Regions from separate parts of the Serratia fonticola genome, predicted to be linked through region 3. Evidence: predicted binding sites of a transcription regulator. Region 3 holds the regulator's gene; each other region holds the start of a gene.
The links. Region 3 encodes Fur, which represses iron uptake genes when iron is present. Its sites were predicted from a motif close to ATAATAATGAGAACNACTATCAA; they were not measured.
Positions count from the first base shown of each region.

Region 1: a site for Fur is predicted at 822-844, ahead of efeU (iron uptake transporter permease EfeU). Genes of this name have one in related genera too.
Region 2: a site for Fur is predicted at 1,344-1,366, ahead of sodA (superoxide dismutase [Mn]). Genes of this name have one in related genera too.

Region 1 is NZ_CP011254.1:5,353,397-5,355,670, reverse strand. Features, by position in the region: gene putP (sodium/proline symporter PutP) at 1-693, shown strand, start outside; gene efeU (iron uptake transporter permease EfeU) at 933-1,778, shown strand; gene efeO (iron uptake system protein EfeO) at 1,797-2,274, shown strand, end outside.
Region 2 is NZ_CP011254.1:1,855,636-1,857,909, reverse strand. Features, by position in the region: gene fdnG (formate dehydrogenase-N subunit alpha) at 1-315, opposite strand, end outside; gene fdhD (formate dehydrogenase accessory sulfurtransferase FdhD) at 522-1,316, shown strand; gene sodA (superoxide dismutase [Mn]) at 1,445-2,068, shown strand.
Region 3 is NZ_CP011254.1:3,511,223-3,513,496, reverse strand. Features, by position in the region: gene fldA (flavodoxin FldA) at 100-639, shown strand; gene fur (ferric iron uptake transcriptional regulator) at 965-1,411, shown strand; gene WN53_RS15615 (beta-N-acetylhexosaminidase) at 1,593-2,274, opposite strand, start outside.

The DNA of each region.
Region 1 (2,274 bases), 1.8 Mb from region 3:
CGCACCATCCGTAGCGCTCGCCGCATCAGTATGATCTGGATGATCCTCTGCCTGGCGGGGACCATTGCGGTTGGCTTCTTCGGCATCGCTTACTTTGCCAATAACCCGGATCAAGCGGGCAATGTGACGCAAAACGGCGAGCGGGTGTTTATCGAACTGGCCATGCTGCTGTTTAACCCATGGATTGCCGGGATCCTGCTGTCGGCTATTCTGGCGGCGGTAATGAGCACCCTGAGCTGTCAACTGCTGGTTTGTTCCAGTGCGATCACCGAAGACCTGTACAAAGCCTTCTTGCGCAAAGAGGCCAGCCAGCGTGAGCTGGTGTGGGTAGGGCGTGCGATGGTACTGGTAGTGGCGCTGGTGGCGATTGCCCTGGCGGCTAACCCGGAGAACCGCGTGCTGGGTCTGGTAAGCTATGCCTGGGCCGGCTTTGGTGCCGCATTTGGCCCGGTGGTGCTGATCTCGGTGATGTGGTCGCGCATGACCCGTAACGGCGCGCTGGCCGGTATGCTGGTGGGGGCGATCACTGTGATCGTCTGGAAGCAGTTCGCCTGGCTGGGTCTGTATGAAATCATTCCTGGTTTTGTGTTTGGTTGTATCGCCATCGTGGTGGTCAGCCTGATGGGGCGCCAGCCTTCGGCAACCATCACCAAACGTTTTGATATGGCAGAGGCCGAGTTCAAAACGGTCTAAATCCGTCTTAATCTCTCCCCGGTAATCGGGGAGAGATCCGCTTTCCCCATCACTCCTCTCACCAAGCTGTAACAACTAGCGACATTTGATTAATAAAAATCACACTTCCGCCTCTTGTTTTTCTTTTCAGTAGAATGATAATCACTATCGTTCTGGTTTACTTTTCTTTACATTGCCGCAGTCTGGTCGACCCAGCGCCCGCGGCTGACTACAAACGCCTTTTCAGGGGTTAATATTCTATGTTTGTTCCTTTCCTTATCATGTTCCGTGAGGGGTTGGAGGCTGCGCTGATCGTCAGTTTGATCGCCAGCTATCTGAAGCGGACTCAACGCGGTCAATGGCTTGGTGTGGTATGGATTGGAGTGATCGTCGCCGTTGCTCTGTGCCTGGCGTTAGGTATCTTCATCAATGAAACCACCGGTGAGTTTCCGCAAAAACAGCAAGAGCTGTTCGAAGGGCTGGTAGCGGTGGTGGCGGTGTGCATCCTGACCTATATGGTGTTCTGGATGCGCAAGGTTTCCCGCTCGGTGAAGGTGCATCTTGAAGGGGCGATTGATAACGCTCTCAACTCGGGTAAAAGACAAGGATGGGCATTGGTGGCGATGGTGTTTTTTGCCGTTGCCCGTGAAGGACTGGAGTCGGTGTTCTTTCTGTTGGCCGCGTTTCAGCAGGATGTGGGCATTGCCGCGCCAATCGGTGCGATGCTCGGCCTGGCGTGCGCCATCGTAGTGGGCATGCTGATCTATTGGGGCGGTATCAAATTGCACCTGGCCAAGTTCTTCAAATGGACCAGCCTGTTTATTCTGTTCGTGGCTGCGGGCCTGGCTGCCGGGGCGATCCGTGCTTTCCACGAGGCCGGATTGTGGAACCACTTCCAGGATATCGCGTTCGACCTCAGCAACCAGCTATCCACGCATTCACTGCTGGGCACCCTGTTAGAGGGAATGTTCGGCTATCAGGAAGCGCCATCGGTTAGCGAAGTGGCGGTCTATTTCCTGTATCTGATCCCTGCTCTGATTTTCTTTTTCCTGCCGCAGCGTACGGAGTCTTCAACGATCCCGGCGCAACGCAAGACACATCACTAATTTACTAGGGAATTCCGTATGTCTACTCCGTTATTTCGCCGCAAGGCATTGCATGCCGCATTACTGGCCGTTCCTGCTTTCGCGCTGAGCCTCAACGCGCTGGCGGCGGATATCCCTCAAGTTAAGGTGACCGTAAACGACAAACAGTGTGAGCCGATGCAGTTGACCCTGCCCGCCGGTAAAACCCAGTTTGTGGTGCATAACACTAGCCAGAAGAACCTGGAGTGGGAAATCCTCAAAGGCGTGATGGTGGTGGAAGAGCGCGAAAATATTGCGCCAGGTTTCACCCAGAAAATGACGGCAAACCTCGAACCGGGCGAATACGACATGACCTGTGGGCTGTTGAGCAACCCGAAAGGCAAGCTTGTCGTCACGGCTGCGGGTGCGGTAGCTGATGGCAAACCGAATGTGATGGATTTGGTTGGCCCGATTGCCGAATATAAAGTCTATGTCACCAAGGAAGTTGAAGGGCTGGTCAAGCAGACCAAGCTGTTTA
Region 2 (2,274 bases), 1.7 Mb from region 3:
TTCGCTGTGGATGAAATCCACCAGACCTGCCCCTTTCGGGCACAGTGCACCACGGTTTACCGGATGGTCTGGATCCCCTTCGATATGGAAGATGCTCTCTTTGGCGTTTTTGGCGCCATCACCAAGGCTGTACATCAACAGCCCACAGCCGACGGAACAATACGTGCAGGTATTACGGGTTTCACGGGCGCGCAGCAACTTGTACTGCCGGGTTTCCGCCAATGCCACCGCCGGGCTAAAGCCCAGTGCAGCTACCGTGGTTCCTGCCATACCGCCAGCGCAGATCTTAAAGAACTGCCTTCTGCTGACCTGCATGGGGGGTCTCCTTTCTCTCTCGTGTTGTCACATTGTTTCAAATGACGCTTTCCCCCTCAAAGCGGGAAGCGCTAAAATCACTATTCTTATGTGGGTATTGGCCAAATGGGCCGCAACGGCGCCGCAATAATACCATAGCAGGCGTAGGGTTGTTACAAACAGGTGCCAGGAAAGTGAACAAAATTAACCAAGAGCAGCCCACAAATGTGAACGAGCTCACGGGCCTGATCCAGGCTCCGGTGTACCAGCGCGGGCAACTGACCACCAAAGAGCAAGATTGGCTCGCCGAAGAGGTGCCGGTCGCGCTGGTGTATAACGGCATTTCTCACGTGGTGATGATGTGTACGCCAAAGGATCTGGAGGCGTTCGCCCTCGGTTTTTCCCTCTCGGAAGGGATTATCGACTCGCCACGGGATATCTTCAGTATAGAGGTTAATCCCACCTGCAACGGCATGGAAGTACAAATCGAGCTTTCCAGCCGCCGCTTTGCCGGGCTGAAGGAGCGCCGCCGGGCGATGGCAGGCCGCACAGGCTGCGGCGTTTGTGGCATTGAACAGTTGGCGGATATCTTCCGGCCAGTCACACCATTGCCCTTTACCCAGACCTTCTCTTTGGCCAATCTCGATCGCGCCCTCAGCCAGTTGCGCCAGTTGCAGAACGTCGGCCAGTTGACGGGTTGCACCCACGCTGCAGGTTGGATCTCACCACAAGGTGAACTGCTGGGGGGCTGCGAGGACGTTGGCCGCCATGTGGCGCTAGACAAGATGATCGGCATACGCGCCAAACAGGGCTGGCAGCAAGGGGCAATCCTGGTTTCCAGCCGGGCCAGCTACGAGATGGTGCAAAAATCCGCCATGTGTGGTGCCGAGATCCTGTTCGTGGTTTCTGCCGCTACCTCACTGGCAGTGGAAATCGCCGAGCGCAGCAACCTGACATTGGTTGGCTTTAGCAAGCCAGGCCGGGCAACCGTGTTTACTCATCCGCAGCGTATTACCGATTAACCCCTAAACCACACAGTCTGTAGGGCATTGATAATCATTTTCAATATCATTTAATTAATTATAATGCATCATACTGCTTACGCGGTGCTCACATTTTGCGCCGCCCTACACTACTGGAGATGATGATCATGAGTTATTCACTGCCATCCCTGCCTTACGCATACGACGCACTAGAACCGCATTTCGACAAGCAGACGATGGAAATCCATCACACCAAACACCACCAGACCTACGTCAACAACGCCAACACCGTGCTGGAAGCGTACCCTGAGCTGGCTTCGCTGAGCGTAGAAGAGCTGATCCAGGATCTGGATAAAGTCCCTGCAGACAAGCGCACCTTTATGCGCAACAACGCAGGCGGCCACGCTAACCACAGCCTGTTCTGGAAAGGTCTGAAAACCGGCACCACGCTGGGTGGCGATCTGAAAGCCGCTATCGAGCGCGATTTCGGCAGCGTAGAGAAATTCCAGGAAGAGTTCGAGAAAGCCGCCGCCACCCGTTTCGGTTCTGGCTGGGCTTGGCTGGTGCTGAAAGGCGACAAACTGGCCGTGGTGTCTACCGCTAACCAGGACAGCCCGCTGATGGGCGAAGCCGTCTCCGGCGCTTCAGGCTTGCCAATCGTTGGCCTGGACGTGTGGGAACACGCTTACTACCTGAAATTCCAGAACCGTCGCCCTGACTACATCAAGGCATTCTGGAACGTAGTGAACTGGGACGAAGCGGCCAAACGCTTCGCCGAAGCCAAGAAATAATTTGGCGTTCCCCTATGGATTTCGAGTTGCAGCTAGGCGACAAGCTTACTCATCCCCAGGAGCTTACTTTTAGTAAGTGACTGGGGTGAGTAAGTGCAGGTAACAACGCTGCAGCTTGAAAGACGACGGGGATATCTCCGATGATGCCCGCTGATGCGGGTATCTTTTTGCACGTTGCCCGCTAAAGTTTAACCGCTCCTTGCCGA
Region 3 (2,274 bases):
GGCATGATACGCATTTACGGCTGAGCAAGCCTGCCCTTGGCAGCGCCTCAGGCCGCGTTTACGCAACACATTCATTTGAATTAAAAGGTTATCTTTACTATGGCTCATGTAGGCATTTTCTTTGGCAGCGACACTGGCAATACCGAAAACATTGCCAAGATGATCCAAAAGACGCTTCAGCAAAAATTCGGCAACGACGTGGCAGAAATCCACGACATCGCCAAAAGCAGCAAAGAAGATCTGGCAGCGTTTGATATCCTGCTGCTCGGTATCCCAACCTGGTACTATGGCGAAGCCCAGTGCGACTGGGATGATTTCTTCCCGACGCTGGAAGACATCGACTTTAACGGCAAGCTGGTGGCGCTGTTTGGCTGTGGCGATCAGGAAGACTACGCGGAATATTTCTGCGATGCGATGGGCACCATCCGCGACATCATTGAACCACGCGGTGCGGCCATCGTCGGCCACTGGCCAACCAAAGGCTACCATTTTGAAGCCTCCAAGGGTCTGGCAGACGATGACCACTTTGTCGGGCTGGCCATTGACGAAGATCGTCAACCTGAGCTGACCAACGAACGTGTAGACGCCTGGGTCAAGCAAATCACTGAAGAGCTGAGCCTGGCCGAGATCGTCGGCTAAGCCTCTGCCCCGGCGGATAGGTAACACATAGTAAGGGCGCCGTAGAGCGCGCCCTTCTGTTATCGGCATCACGGATTAGAGCAATAGAAGCTACAAGTTTGTAACTTCCTACCTCGCCACGGTAGACTGAGATATCGGTTTATCCCATCCATCAAAGCTTTGCATGATTACCCTGTAAACGTGCAAAGATATGTTTGTTAACAACCGGCGGTTTCTATTTGCAGCAACCGGTTCTATAATGAGACGCAATTAACGCTTTGTGCCAACCGATGCCATAGGCGAGAACGCCTCAACTTGATTAGCATAGTAACAGGACTGAATCCGCATGACTGATAACAACTCCGCATTGAAGAAGGCTGGCTTAAAAGTCACTCTTCCGCGACTCAAAATCCTGGAAGTCTTGCAGGATCCGGCATGCCATCACGTCAGTGCGGAAGATCTGTACAAAAAACTGATAGATATGGGTGAAGAAATTGGTCTGGCCACGGTATACCGCGTGCTGAACCAGTTTGACGACGCAGGTATTGTGACCCGCCACAATTTTGAAGGTGGCAAGTCGGTTTTCGAACTGACTCAGCAACACCACCACGATCACCTGATTTGCCTGGACTGCGGCAAAGTGATCGAGTTCAGCGACGAATCCATCGAAGTGCGTCAGCGCGATATCGCCAAGCAACACGGTATCAAGCTCACCAACCACAGCCTGTACCTGTACGGCCACTGTGAAACCGGTGATTGCCGCGAGAACGAAACGCTGCACAACAAGAACTGATTCTGGCCAGCCAGAACGCGAAAACCGCCTAAATGGCGGTTTTTTTATGCCCGGATGATAGGCAAAAAAATCCCCGGACAGGCCGGGGAAAAATATCCACTCAATTATCACAATTGCAGTTTGCTCTCACCTCGCACTATCTCCGCCCCTCTACCGACACGTAGGTGGGCGGAGTTCTCACTTACGCTTTCACTGGCTCGGCACGGCTGAAGCGTTTGCCATCCGGGCTGATTGCACGGATTTGCACGTCACCCGCTACGGATGGGCGTGCTTTATCGTCATAACGCTGCCACTGTTTGCCGCCGTCGGTGGAATATTCAATTCCCAGGCCCGGCAGAGCGATATTCGCCTCCAACTTGCCACCGATGATGCGTGCACCTGGGACCGGCAGGCGATAGCTCACACCCGCTTTATCCATCTTGGCCAGCTCACGTTGGCCAATCAGGTTGGCAAAGCGCAGCCAGTCCTGATCCAGAGTTTTGGTATCGACCTGATGGGTTTCGCCACCTTTGTACTCACGGCCAGCTTTGTAATCCTGCTCCCAGCTGGCGCGGTGCCATGCACGTTCTGCCAGCGACACAGCACGTGGGTAAATCATGTATTCCATCTGCTGGTCGGTACGCACCACTTCGCTCCACAGTTGGGCGGAAAGACCATATGCGCCCGGCCATGGTTTGTCGCTCTTGGCGGTGAAGTGGTTACCGTCACGGTCAACCGAGGTTTCGGCGTTCTGCGGCAGGTTGTTCGGCGCAAAGCTGAAGATCTTCTGCTCGTCGCTGAAACGGGTGCCCCAGTAGTAACCGTGCTCGTCCGGGCTGACTTCATACGGGAAGTCCATGTAGACGTAGTCCGGGTTAGAGATC